Regions from separate parts of the Pseudoalteromonas sp. T1lg21 genome, predicted to be linked through region 1. Evidence: predicted binding sites of a transcription regulator. Region 1 holds the regulator's gene; each other region holds the start of a gene.
The links. Region 1 encodes sigma-54, which starts transcription at its own class of promoters, with help from an activator protein. Its sites were predicted from a motif close to GTTGGCACGNNNNTNGNNT; they were not measured.
Positions count from the first base shown of each region.

Region 1 (3,217 bases):
AACTTGATGGCAATTTTAGAAACCCGTAAAGATCTAAATAAAACCACCCGCGAAGAAACGCTAAACAGCTTACTCGACGAATTTAGCATTCAACATATCCGTGACAGCCAAGGTATGGCGCTGTCAGGTGGCGAACGTCGCCGCGTTGAAATTGCTCGCGCATTAGCCGCAAATCCTAAATTTATCCTTTTAGATGAGCCTTTTGCTGGTGTTGATCCAATTTCAGTGTTAGATATAAAGAAAATTATTGAGCACCTAAAAAACCGCGGTATTGGGGTACTCATTACTGACCATAATGTTAGAGAAACCCTTGATGTTTGTGAAAAAGCCTACATTGTTTCTCATGGGGAGCTAATTGCATCAGGCACACCTGAGCACGTATTAGCTGACCAAACTGTACGTGATGTATATCTAGGCGAGCAATTCAGGCTGTAACCATTACGCCACCGACTAGAGCATCTGCTAGACTTATAACAATGACAATAAATCGATAATTTTTTAACTGTCACAGCACAGTCATCGATAACTTAAAAAGGATTGTTAGGGATACATGAGGCAATCATTACAGCTGCGCATGGGCCAGCAACTTACAATGACTCCACAACTGCAACAAGCGATTCGTTTGTTGCAGCTCAGTACATTGGATCTCCAGCAAGAAATTCAAGAAGCGCTTGATAGTAATCCCCTACTTGAAGTGGAAGAGGCTGATTACAACGAAGAAAGTATCGGTAAGAATGAGCAAAAAGCTGAATCTGACGATATGCAACTAAGCGCGTCTGCAGAAGAAGCACCTAGCGAATACGAGCAAGAAAGCAGTGACGCCCTCAATAAAGACACCGTAAGTGATGACTTAGCAATGGACGTCACGTGGGACGAGTACATGAGTGCTGCCCCATCAACATCATCAGGACCTATGCCTGAAGATGAGTCTATTTACCAAGGCGCATCAACTGAAACCCTACAAGAATACCTAATGTGGCAATTACAGCTCACGCCATTTAGCCCAACTGACGAAGCGATTGCCGTAGCCATAGTAGAAGCCATAGACGACTCAGGTATTTTAACGATCAGCTGTGAAGATATTGTCGAAAGCTTTAATCAAAATAACGATGAAGAAGAAATCGAACTTGATGAAGTTGAAGCGGTCTTAAAAAGAATACAATTATTCGATCCTGTTGGTATTGGCGCGCGCAGTTTACAAGAATGCCTGTGTATTCAGCTTCGTCAATTTGACGCTAGCACACCATATTTAGCTGAAACTAAAATGGTTTTATCTGAGCATATCGAATTATTAGCGAGTCGCGACTATCGCACTTTGATGAAAAAGACTAAGCTTAAAGAAAATGAGCTTAAAGAAGTGATGACGCTTATTCACAGCTTAAATCCTAAGCCTGCGGATAGCATAGTACGCGAAGAATCTGAGTACGTTATACCTGATGTATCAGTGAAAAAAGTAAAAGGTCGCTGGGTGGTTGAGTTAAACCCAGATTGTATGCCAAAGATTAGAGTAAACAGCCAATATGCGGCTATGTCTCGCTCAGTAAAATCGAGTAGCGACAGCCAATTTATTCGCTCTCACTTACAAGAGGCAAAGTGGTTTATTAAGAGCTTAGAAAGCCGTAACGATACGTTATTAAAAGTAACCAACTGTATCGTTCAACAACAACAAGCTTTCTTTGAGCACGGCCCTGAAGCGATGAAGCCGATGGTGCTAAATGATGTTGCTGAAATGGTCGAAATGCATGAATCGACAATTTCACGTGTAACAACGCAAAAATATATGCATACCCCGAGGGGTATTTTTGAGTTGAAATATTTCTTCTCAAGCCATGTCAGCACCGAAAATGGTGGTGAGTGTTCTTCTACGGCAATACGCGCTTTAATCAAGAAGTTAGTGGCCGCAGAAAACTCAGCTAAACCATTGAGTGATAGTAAAATTGCAGATATATTGGCTGAGCAAGGAATTAAAGTAGCTAGACGTACAATTGCAAAATATCGTGAGTCTCTAGCAATACCTCCGTCTAATCAGCGCAAGAGTTTGATTTAGACGTTTTACATAGAAGGAAAAATGCTTATGCAACTAAATTTAACTGGTCGTCATGTAGAAATCACTGATTCATTAAGAGACTATGTAAACACCAAGTTTGCGAAACTAGAAAGGCATTTTGACCATATAAATAATGTTCATGTCATTCTAGATGTAGAAAAATTAAGCCAAAAAGCAGAAGCAACTTTACATGTAAACGGAGGCGAATTGTTCGCTTCGACAGAACATCAAGATATGTACGCAGCCATTGACTCACTGATCGATAAGCTTGATCGCCAAGTCATTAAACACAAAGAGAAATTAGCTCGACATTAAATTATGAAACTAAGTTCACTTACTAACCAGGACTGCAGCAAAGCTGCGGTCCTTTTTAATAGCAAAAAAAGAATTCTTGAATATATCAGCGAACTGGCCCACCAGCAGCTTCCTCATTTATCGCAACAAGATATCCTAGATGCTTTGCTCAACCGAGAAAAACTAGGCAGCACCGGCATCGGTCGCGGTATTGCTATTCCCCATGGTCGAATGAGCGGTGCCGATGAACCCCATGCGTTTATCATAGTGAGTGAATCACCCATCAATTTTGATGCTATTGATAACCGCCCGGTTGATATATTTGTGGCACTCATCGTACCAGATGGTGACTGTCAGCTTCACCTAAAGACCTTATCAACAATTGCTGATAGACTTAAAGATAAAGAATTTTGTAAACAGTTACGCAGTGCTACAACCGATCAGCAACTGTTTCAGGTCATATCAGCAGAGGCATAAATGGAATTAATCATTATCAGCGGTCGCTCAGGCTCAGGTAAATCGGTCGCTTTACGAGTACTTGAAGACTTAGGCTATTATTGCGTTGATAATATTCCAGTGAATTTGCTGCCTTCACTCGTACGTAGCGTATCTGATAATTACGATAAAATAGCAGTCAGTATCGACGTACGTAACTTACCGAAAGAGCAGCAAGAATTTAACGATATTCTTGAATACCTACCAGGGTTTGCAAACCCAACGCTATTTTACTTAGATAGTGATGATCAAACCCTGATAAAGCGCTTTTCAGAAACACGCCGCTTACATCCATTATCGATTGATTCTTTGCCACTCGATCTTGCTATTAAACAAGAAAAAATCTTGCTCGATGTACTGATCACTCGTGCTGATTTTATG
Region 1 covers NZ_PQBX01000001.1:84,352-87,568, reverse strand. Annotated here, with positions in the region: gene lptB (LPS export ABC transporter ATP-binding protein) at 1-435, shown strand, start outside; gene C2M25_RS00425 (RNA polymerase factor sigma-54) at 551-2,047, shown strand; gene hpf (ribosome hibernation promoting factor) at 2,075-2,362, shown strand; gene ptsN (PTS IIA-like nitrogen regulatory protein PtsN) at 2,366-2,818, shown strand; gene rapZ (RNase adapter RapZ) at 2,819-3,217, shown strand, end outside.

Region 2 (3,217 bases), on a different contig from region 1:
TCTGAGGCTGTGGTAACCCTGAGTGCTGAACGTGACGAAACTAGCGAAAACTGTGTTCGCATCAGTGTCAGTGATAATGGCCCAGGTGTTGATTTACGCCATGCCAACAAATTATTCGAACCTTTTTATACTACCAAAAGCCAAGGCACGGGGCTTGGACTTGCTGTTGTAAGTTCAGTCGCCAATGCGCACCAAGGACGGGTTGAAGTAACTAATAATGCTCATGGGGGAGCATGTTTTAGTTTGATCTTGCCAATAAGTGCAGAACCAATGTCAGCGGAGGCAAAATGAATACTAACTCTATTTTAGTCGTTGAAGACGACGCAGGCTTACGAGAAGCACTGATCGATACCCTTGAAATGTCGGGTATTGATTGCGTTGCTGCAGATAGCGCTGAACAAGCGATGATCTTACTTAAGCAAAATAGCTATTCATTGGTTGTTAGCGACGTGCAAATGGGCGCAATGAGCGGCCTTGACCTGTTACGAAGCATTAAACTTAATTATCCTGAGCTGCCAGTATTAATGATGACAGCCTATGCCACCATTGATGATGCTGTAGAGGCAATGCGTTTAGGCGCGATTGATTACATGGCAAAACCGTTTGCCCCAGAAGTGCTTCTTAACATGGTGAGTCGTTATTTGCCTGAAAAGGAAAAAGAAACCGATGGCCCAATTGTTGCCGATCCATCGAGCATTAAGTTATTAGAACTTGCCAGTAAAGTAGCGCGCTCAGATGCCAGTGTTATGGTGCTTGGCCCAAGTGGGTCAGGTAAAGAAGTGTTGGCTCGTTTTATCCACGATAAATCAAACCGTAGCGATGCCCCCTTTGTGGCTATTAACTGTGCTGCTATTCCTGAAAATATGCTTGAAGCAACTTTATTCGGTTACGAAAAAGGGGCGTTTACTGGCGCTATTCAAGCCTGTCCTGGTAAATTTGAGCAAGCTCAAGGTGGTACCATCTTACTTGATGAAATTACGGAGATGGATTTAGGCTTACAAGCTAAATTACTGCGTGTACTGCAAGAGCGCGAAGTAGAACGTTTAGGTGGCCGTAAAACCATAGAGCTTGATGTACGCGTACTGGCTACAAGTAACCGCGACTTAAAAGAAGCGGTGAGCGAGAATCTGTTCAGAGAAGATTTATATTATCGCTTAAATGTGTTCCCGCTAATGTGGAAACCATTAGCAGAGCGTCCGGGTGATATTATTGTATTGGCCGAGCATTTAATTGAGCGCCATTGCCTGAAAAGTAAAGAGCCTATTGCGCTATTAACCGAAGGAGCTAAGCAAAAGCTGCTAGCGCATGCTTGGCCGGGTAATGTGCGCGAGCTTGATAATGTTATTCAACGTGCGTTGATATTATGTGATGGTAACAGTATTCATCAAGATGATGTCTTTATTGAAGAATTACTCACGGTGGATATAAAACCAGTCGCTACGCCACCACACAATGCACCGGCTTATCAAGAACAGCCTGTTGACGTTAATCTAGATACTGTGCCACAAATGAGTGAGCAGGGTAACTACAAAGACGAGCTTAAAGACAAAGAGCATCGTATTATTTTAGAAACCTTAGCGCGCTGTAATGGTAAGCGTAAAGAGGTTGCAGAAACCTTAGGTATTAGTCCGCGCACGTTACGTTATAAATTGGCGCAAATGCGTGACTTGGGTATTGCCTTACCTGCATAAACTCCCACCAAAAAGTTAGTTAAGCAAGCTCACATTTTTGTGAGCTTGTTTGCTGTCAAAACTCTGACAAACAAAATAAACACGTTAAATCATTGATATATAATAATTTATTTTGTGGCATGATTTGTGCTTTATCAGTGCATAAGTAAACTGCATTGTCAGAGAGTATTATGAAAGTTCAAAACAGCGCATTATTTCAAGAAATGCAATCTATGGCCTTAGAAGCAGGTCGTAGTAACTCAATTAATAATTTACCAACACAAACTCAGCCAACATCATCGGCACAGTTTGGTGATTTACTTACCAATGCACTTGATACAGTGAATGGCTTACAACAAGAAGCAAAACAAAAAGTAACGGCAATGGAAATGGGCGACCGCAGTGTTTCTCTTGCTGACGTTATGATTGCTTCGCAAAAGTCATCAGTCGCTTTTGAAGCAACGGTACAGGTTCGAAATAAGCTTGTTGAAGCTTATAAAGAAATCATGAACATGCCTGTTTAACTAGGTAGTGGAGAATTATTGTGGCGCAATCTAATCAATCAACTGATCTAGCCTTAGCCGGCGGTGGTATCGATTCAAACGATACCGATGATCATCAAGAGCAAAAGTCAGGCTACTTAAGTGCCTTAAACGGTGTAGACGTTTTACGCCAGGTTACTTTAGTGATTGCTTTGGCAATCTGTTTGGCTATCGCAATTTTTATTATTATTTGGGCTCGTCAGCCAGATATGCGTCCGCTTGGTAAAATGCCAACGGAAGAGCTTATTCAAACGCTGGACTTTTTAGACGCTCAAAAGATTGATTACGAACTTGATGGTAATGTCATCTCTGTTGAAGAAGGTGAATACCAAAACATTAAATTATTGATGGCTCGTGAAGGCCTTGAGCAAGCGCCAAGCTCAGGTACTGACATCATCATGCAAGATATGGGTTTTGGTGTAAGCCAACGCCTTGAACGTGAACGTTTAAAACATGGTCGTGAGCAACAGCTTGCGCGTACCATCGAAGAGCTAAAAAATGTTACTCGCGCCAAAGTACTTTTAGCTATTCCAAAAGAAAACGTCTTTGCTCGCCGTGAAAAGCAACCTTCAGCAACTGTTGTATTGACCTTAAAACGTGGTCGTACACTTGATGGTGAAGAAATTGACTCAGTGGTTGATATTGTTGCATCAGCGGTGCAAGGCCTATCGCCAGAGCGCGTTACTGTGACTGATCAAAATGGTCGCTTACTTAACTCAGGTTCACAAAATTCACTTGCTGCTCGCTCTCGCAAAGAGTATGAAATTGAGCGTAAACGTGAAGAAGAATACTTAAATAAAATCGACAGCATCCTTATTCCTGTTGTGGGCTTAGGTAACTATACAGCGCAAGTTGATTTAAATATGGATTTTAGCGCCGTAGAAGAAACACAAAAACGTTATAACCCAGACCTACCTGCTGTGCGCAGTGAAACGACATTCGAAGAAAATAACATTGGTGGTCTTGCTGTGGGTATTCCAGGAGCACTCACAAATCAGCCGCCAG
Region 2 covers NZ_PQBX01000060.1:191,008-194,224, forward strand. Annotated here, with positions in the region: gene C2M25_RS14795 (sensor histidine kinase) at 1-291, shown strand, start outside; gene C2M25_RS14800 (sigma-54-dependent transcriptional regulator) at 288-1,691, shown strand; gene fliE (flagellar hook-basal body complex protein FliE) at 1,862-2,194, shown strand; gene fliF (flagellar basal-body MS-ring/collar protein FliF) at 2,215-3,217, shown strand, end outside.
Region 2: the regulator sigma-54 is predicted to act here: its motif matches at 1,805-1,823, upstream of fliE (flagellar hook-basal body complex protein FliE).

Region 3 (3,217 bases), on a different contig from region 1:
AAGTAACTACAGCTTGATTGCTTATCTGTAAAATCCCATGTATCTGGCATGATAATAAAAATAGCATCCTCAACCCCTTGCTCTAAAATAGAATGTGATTGTGTTTCGCCATCTATAGTTAAATTAATTGAACTTGTATCAATCTGATTTCTTAATATTCGCTTATCAGCACCATCGGCTATCGTTTGGTACAAGCGTACTGCAAAGCCATTATGAAAATCAGCACCAATGCCAACTAATTCCCCTTCAATCTTGTAGCCCATGGCCTGGCCTTCTTTATCAATCAATGTAGTACGATAATTTACAACTAAATCGTTAAAGTCATAGTCACCAGCGAAAGGCCATTGATCTTCATAGGCAAGGGTTACCCAACCATTCTCACTTGGGTATACCAAACTGCCATAAGTGGTTACCGGATAGTCCTCCACTTCGCCGCCTGTTACCCCACCACTTGCGGTAATTGGGTTAGCTTCGCTGCCATCTGTGACACGAAAACGTGCCCATGTTGCTCCCATCACAGCATCACTCGGTACATCAACCAGCACACTGTTATCACCTTGATTTAAGCGATACTTGCTCACTGTGATTTCATCTGGATCAAACTGGAAATTTTGATCCCAATCGAACCAAGCATATAAATAGCCATTATCATTAGGTGCGGTCACTATTACCTGGCTGGTAGAGCCTGCAACAAAATCAGTAACAAATCTCACACCATCATCTGAACTATCGACCGGTGAAGCCTGTAAATCAGCAGGTGTGTTAATATTTTCGCCATCAACAACGGCTCCTAAATAAACTAAATTTGATTGGTCTTCATTAGGGTCAAACAAATGGCGGGCACCACTATGAGCAAGTGCTGTTTTATATGGCATGGGTGCATCACCAAAGTCGATAGAATTATCAGTTACTTTTACTTCAGCAATAGCACAGCGTGCACCATCATTTTGATTCGATGTTGGCCCTAAGGTAAACACTGAAGCAGTAGGCGTATAACCCATTACAGGGCTGGTGCTCAAATCTACTTTATGGATTTTACCGCTGCGGTTATTACTAAAATAAAACTGGCCTTGTACATCAAAATAGCCTGCACCATTAGCACCGGTATCACCTGCTATGTCGAGGTTAGCGACAAAAGTGGGTGTCTGGTTATCTAAATTTATTTCATAGAGGTCGCCGTTTGACTCAACCGCATACAAAAGATTGCTGTGTGGATGAAAAGCAAAATCATAAATAACTAAATTCCAGTTCGCTGAGCCTGCAACTAATTGTGCCTGATACTCGTCGGCCTCTTCAGTTAAATCAATGCCATATAAACCAAATTTAGGGTGGTATAAATAGTAAATCGCCTGATTAGTTTCACTATTTACATGAATATCACCAACATAAAAATTGGTATCTGGCAGGCCATTTACAGTCAAACGTTGTAAAACATAATCGTCACCAATACGCACAACACTTTTTGGTGCTTGTTTACTAAAGCCATACATATATTGGTCTTGATAATTAAAGCCAACCGCATTAACGCTGTCGTTATTCGTTTCTGTTGAAAAATCCATTGACGCTGCAAGCACGGTGGTTTTGGCTGATACCAGGTCAACGCCATACATTTGCGCAGGCGAACCTTGAATTAAAAATGCCTTACTTGGGCACTGTTCAAATGGTGCTGCACTTACGAAGCCAGTTGCAAGTGCGGTTATTAGGTAAGCGGGTATGTTACTTTTCATAATTACACTCTCCTGTGGATGTGTTATTACTCAAAGCAGTAACCATTCCAAAATACAACTCATTCTAAAACAAGACGTTATGAACAATTGGGCTGAGTATTTGCAAGATGCAAGAGGCATAGTTGCATAATGCAATTCTTTTTAGCTATAAAAGCAAATCATTCCCACTTAAAAGAATGACATGCTAGACTAGTTAGGAATAAAAATAATAATAAACCCCACTATGAAACTTAAAGCCTCTGTAATTCTGTACTTTGCCTTATCAATGAACAGTGCTTTTGCATCAACACTGCAACACAACATTGATGAAGCCAGAACAATCAGTGACTACCAAAAACGATATGACTATTTAAAAGCCATCGATAAAAAGCTTATTGAGTCCGCCAGCCTTGCAGAACAAGTCAGTTTTAACGTTAGATTAATTCACGTTCACATACACCTCGGCCAATTTCAACAAGCGCAAACTATCATTGATGAACTTGAAGCAAGCCCTAAATACAAAAGCGACGCCCCCATTTACAGCGAGTTATATCTTGCAAAAGCCCGCCTCGCCTACAGAGAAGGTGACTTAGTATCTGCAATCAATTTATCGCAACAAAATGTCGCCCTGTTTCAGCGTTTACAACTTATCGATTATGAAATTGATGCCGTGGCGAGCCTTGTCAGTGCTTATCATAATGCAGGCGAGTATCAAGCAGCCTTGAACTTGCTTGAGGTTTATATACACGACAAAAATCGTGAATTAACTTTAAAACAAAAAGAAATGCTCTACCATGGTTATTCGCGTAATCTTGAGCAGTTAGACCGGTTTACGCTTGCTCTAGAATATAAGCTAAAACGCCGTGAAGTTATTCAGCAGATGTCACCGTCCATCTCATTACAAGCAGGCATAAGTTATTCAATTGCCCAAAGTTATTTAGATTTAGAACAATACGAAAAAGCAAAGAGCGAATTTATTATAGCCCTTAGTTTTGATAGGCAAACGGGTTCACTTTCTGATATCGGACATAGTTTAGTTAAACTATCCCAATGCGAATATGGGCTAAAAAACTACAATGCAGCACTTGAATACGCACAAGAGGCTCAACAGGTGTTCGCAAGTTATAACAGCACACGAAATACTGCCTGGGCAAACCATAATATTGCGATAAATTTGCTCGAAGTCGATAAAGCAACTCAGGCATTAACCATTGAAAAACAAGTGATCACTGAACTCAAGCAAGACGATCACTTATATATTGATGTATTACTCACATTAGCAAAGCTATACATTGGCTCTACTGAGCACGAACAAGCTAAACATTTTGCTGAGCAAGCCTACAAGTTAAGCAACCAAAAAAATAAGCTGCAAAAGCAAATCACAGCCCTAGAACATTTGATCACTGTGGCAGTACAACAAGCTGATTACAAACAGGCATTTTCGTACCAACGGACTATTACAGAGCTTGAAAAAGGCTTTGCCCGCAACAACTACAATCAACGTTTAGCGG
Region 3 covers NZ_PQBX01000039.1:106,924-110,140, forward strand. Annotated here, with positions in the region: gene C2M25_RS08380 (LruC domain-containing protein) at 1-1,727, opposite strand, end outside; gene C2M25_RS08385 (ATP-binding protein) at 1,951-3,217, shown strand, end outside.
Region 3: the regulator sigma-54 is predicted to act here: its motif matches at 1,761-1,779, upstream of C2M25_RS08380 (LruC domain-containing protein).

Region 4 (3,217 bases), on a different contig from region 1:
AAAATAGCCAGTCGCCAACCTAAAATTAGGGTCACTGCGGTGACCCCCAAAATATGCAATTCGAGGCCAGGTAATATGCCTGCTTTAATACGCCACAGTACCGCAAGTACAAGGGCACATGCGAGTACACCCACTTGTCTTATCGGTGTTGCCAGCAAATGTGATGCGCTTTGCTTATCAAAGCTGAGCCAAATTATTATAGCCACACAGCTCCACAATGGGAGCTGCCATTGCAGTGTGTCTATCATGCGTTAAATGTTGACCAAATTGGCGCATGATCAGATGGTTTTTCGATACCGCGCAACTCGTAATCAATACCAGACTCAACACAACGCTCAGCAAGAGCAGGGGTTGCTAAGATCACATCAATACGCAGACCGCGGTTGTCATCAAACCCTTTTGAGCGGTAATCAAACCACGAATATTGTTCTGTTTTTTCTGGATAAAGTTCACGGAAGGTATCTTTAAAGCCCCAGTTTAATAACGTGCTTAACCATTCACGCTCTTCAGGTTGGAAAGAACACTTACCTGTTTTTAACCAGCGTTTACGGTTTGGTTCACCAATACCAATGTCGAGATCAGTTGGCGAAATATTAATGTCACCCATCACGATAACATCTTGATCAGGCGTGTGGTTATCTTCTAGATGGGTCATTAAATCTTTATAGAATTGACGCTTATAAGGAAACTTTGTTTCATGGGCAATGTTGTCACCTTGCGGGAAGTAGCCATTCATTACCGTTAAGTCGCGACCATTTTCTTGTGTCACTGTTACGCTGATCATACGGCGCTGTGATTCGTCGGTATCGGTTGCAAAACCTTTTACTACAGATTTAGGTTCTTGCTTACATAACATCGCCACACCGTAATGTGCTTTTTGACCATGAAAATAAACGTGATAGCCCATTTTTTGTACGTCTTCGAGAGGGAAGGCCTCATCGTGCACTTTGATTTCTTGTAAGCCGATGATATCTGGTTGATGTTTATCAATTACGGCCTGCAATTGGTGTAAACGAGCGCGCAGCCCGTTAATGTTAAATGAGATTACCTTCATGGTTTACCTATCTGTATTTTTGATTATTCGTTTAGCGCAATTCTATCATCAAACTAGGGCTTATTCATGAGCAAATTACGAAAATCAAATTGAGTAAATGTTGATCAATTGCTGCTTATTTTAAAGACATTGTTAACTCATTATTAATTATTAAATTAAATAAATAATTCAGTTGATCTACTGATTTTTGTTTATATAATGCGCGCAAACCACCCGTTCATATTATGTACTATTTAAAGGTAAACCATGAAAAAACAATTAGTGATGCTTTCTCTTGCATGTATCTCATTTGGCTCATTAGCAAGCAACCCGCACTACTTTTCAGCTGATAACCGTATCGAATCAAAGTTATGTAGCTTAAGTGCGAACGAAGGGTTTACCGCTGCACGTAAAGAAGCAGCAAAACACGGCATTTCAATGTCACGTTTTTCACAAAGCATTTTATGTAACGGCACAGATATCCGTGAAATTGCTAAAAAAGCACAATCACAAGAAGCAGCAACAAAAGCAGCTGTTGAAGTGTTTGCTAAAAATGAGCAAAAAGAAACTCAGCTTTGTATTACTGCACTTAAGCAAGGTTTAACACCTGTGCGTGAAAAAATTGGTAACTTAAATACCTTAAAATGTAATGGCGAAGCAGTAACAGATTTCGTTAAGCGTTACCAAAACGCAGCTATCTAATCGCGACATTTTAGCGATTTGTAAAAAGCGCTCATCGGAGCGCTTTTTTTATGAAAAAATTACAGCAATCCATGAAAAGCTTTCTAAATCATAGGCTTAACCAAAACTTAACTTAGTTGTAAGTGCTTGATTTTAGTCAATAAGGCATTTTGGCATTCAACTTGAAATAGTCTAACTGAATCTAATCGACTACAAGGAAATGTCTTATGAACAAGTTAACTTTAGCATCAACAATTTTAGCAGCATTAAGCCTATCAGCATGTTCTGCAAGTAACTCTTTAGCAAAAATCGACAGCGATTTTGGCAGCCTAGATAACGACCATGATGGTTATATCTCGAAAGTAGAAGCAGATGACGATGCAATTTGGGAGCATTTCTCAAACATCGATACCAACATGGATGAGCAAATTAGCCGTACAGAATTTAACGCCTACATGCAGTTAAATACAGGCAAAGTGGCAACAGATAGCGAGGTGTCTGAATCAGCATTTAAAGCAGAAATCGCTAAGTTTGACCCGATCGAAAGTGACTTTAAATCGTTAGACAACGATAAAAATGGTTACATCTCTATTGAAGAAGCGGATGACGACGACATCGCAAATCATTTTGGCTACATGGATAGCAACAAAGATAAGCGTGTAAGTCGCACCGAGTTCATTAGCTACATTAGCAAATATGGCAGCGATGTGGCAGAAGATGATGCCCTTGAAATGGTCAAAAAAAGCTAATTTCAATATTTATTCATAAAAATCCCCCAAAGCCAGTGTTTTACACTGGCTTTTTTACAATAATTTTTCCAACCTTGGCTGACTTCTGTCATAATAGTGCGTTAGTGATTTAAAATGACCTTTAGTAGCAATGGCCACAAAACGTATCAGTGATGAACAGTTAGTCGAAATCATAGAAGCCGCGATTTTTGTTGCTGGAAAACCTGTGTCTAAACGTCATTTAAAAGAGACAGTATTAGCTGATTTAAGCGTATCTATGCCACGCATTAATAATGCAATCGAACAGATTCAAACGCATTATCAAACCCGAGGCATCAAGCTTGTTGCAGTTGGCAGCGGTTACAGGTTTCAGGCCTGTGCCAGTTTAGCCCCTTGGCTGGCAAACTTATGGCAAGAACGCGCACCTAAATACTCAAGAGCACTACTAGAAACTTTATCCTTGATTGCCTACAGACAACCTATTACCCGTGGTGAAATTGAACAAGTACGGGGTGTGACCGTTGGCTCAGGAATTATTAAAACCTTATTAGAAAGAGAGTGGATTCGGGTTGTTGGCCACAAAGAAGTGCCAGGGCGCCCAGCGTTGTATGCTACCACATCCGCTTTCTTAGATTATTTTTCATTAGCTGGTTTAGATGAATTACCGCCGTTACCTGAACTTCAGGAGAGTAAAATCAACCAGTTATTGAGCGATCCTTCTGTGAGAGAACTATCTGAATGAGTAATGTAGAAACTGAAAAGTTACAAAAAGTAT
Region 4 covers NZ_PQBX01000035.1:14,566-17,782, reverse strand. Annotated here, with positions in the region: gene C2M25_RS07440 (energy-coupling factor ABC transporter permease) at 1-248, opposite strand, end outside; gene xthA (exodeoxyribonuclease III) at 245-1,054, opposite strand; gene C2M25_RS07430 (hypothetical protein) at 1,301-1,735, shown strand; gene C2M25_RS07425 (EF-hand domain-containing protein) at 1,942-2,463, shown strand; gene scpB (SMC-Scp complex subunit ScpB) at 2,594-3,184, shown strand; gene rluB (23S rRNA pseudouridine(2605) synthase RluB) at 3,181-3,217, shown strand, end outside.
Region 4: the regulator sigma-54 is predicted to act here: its motif matches at 1,884-1,902, upstream of C2M25_RS07425 (EF-hand domain-containing protein).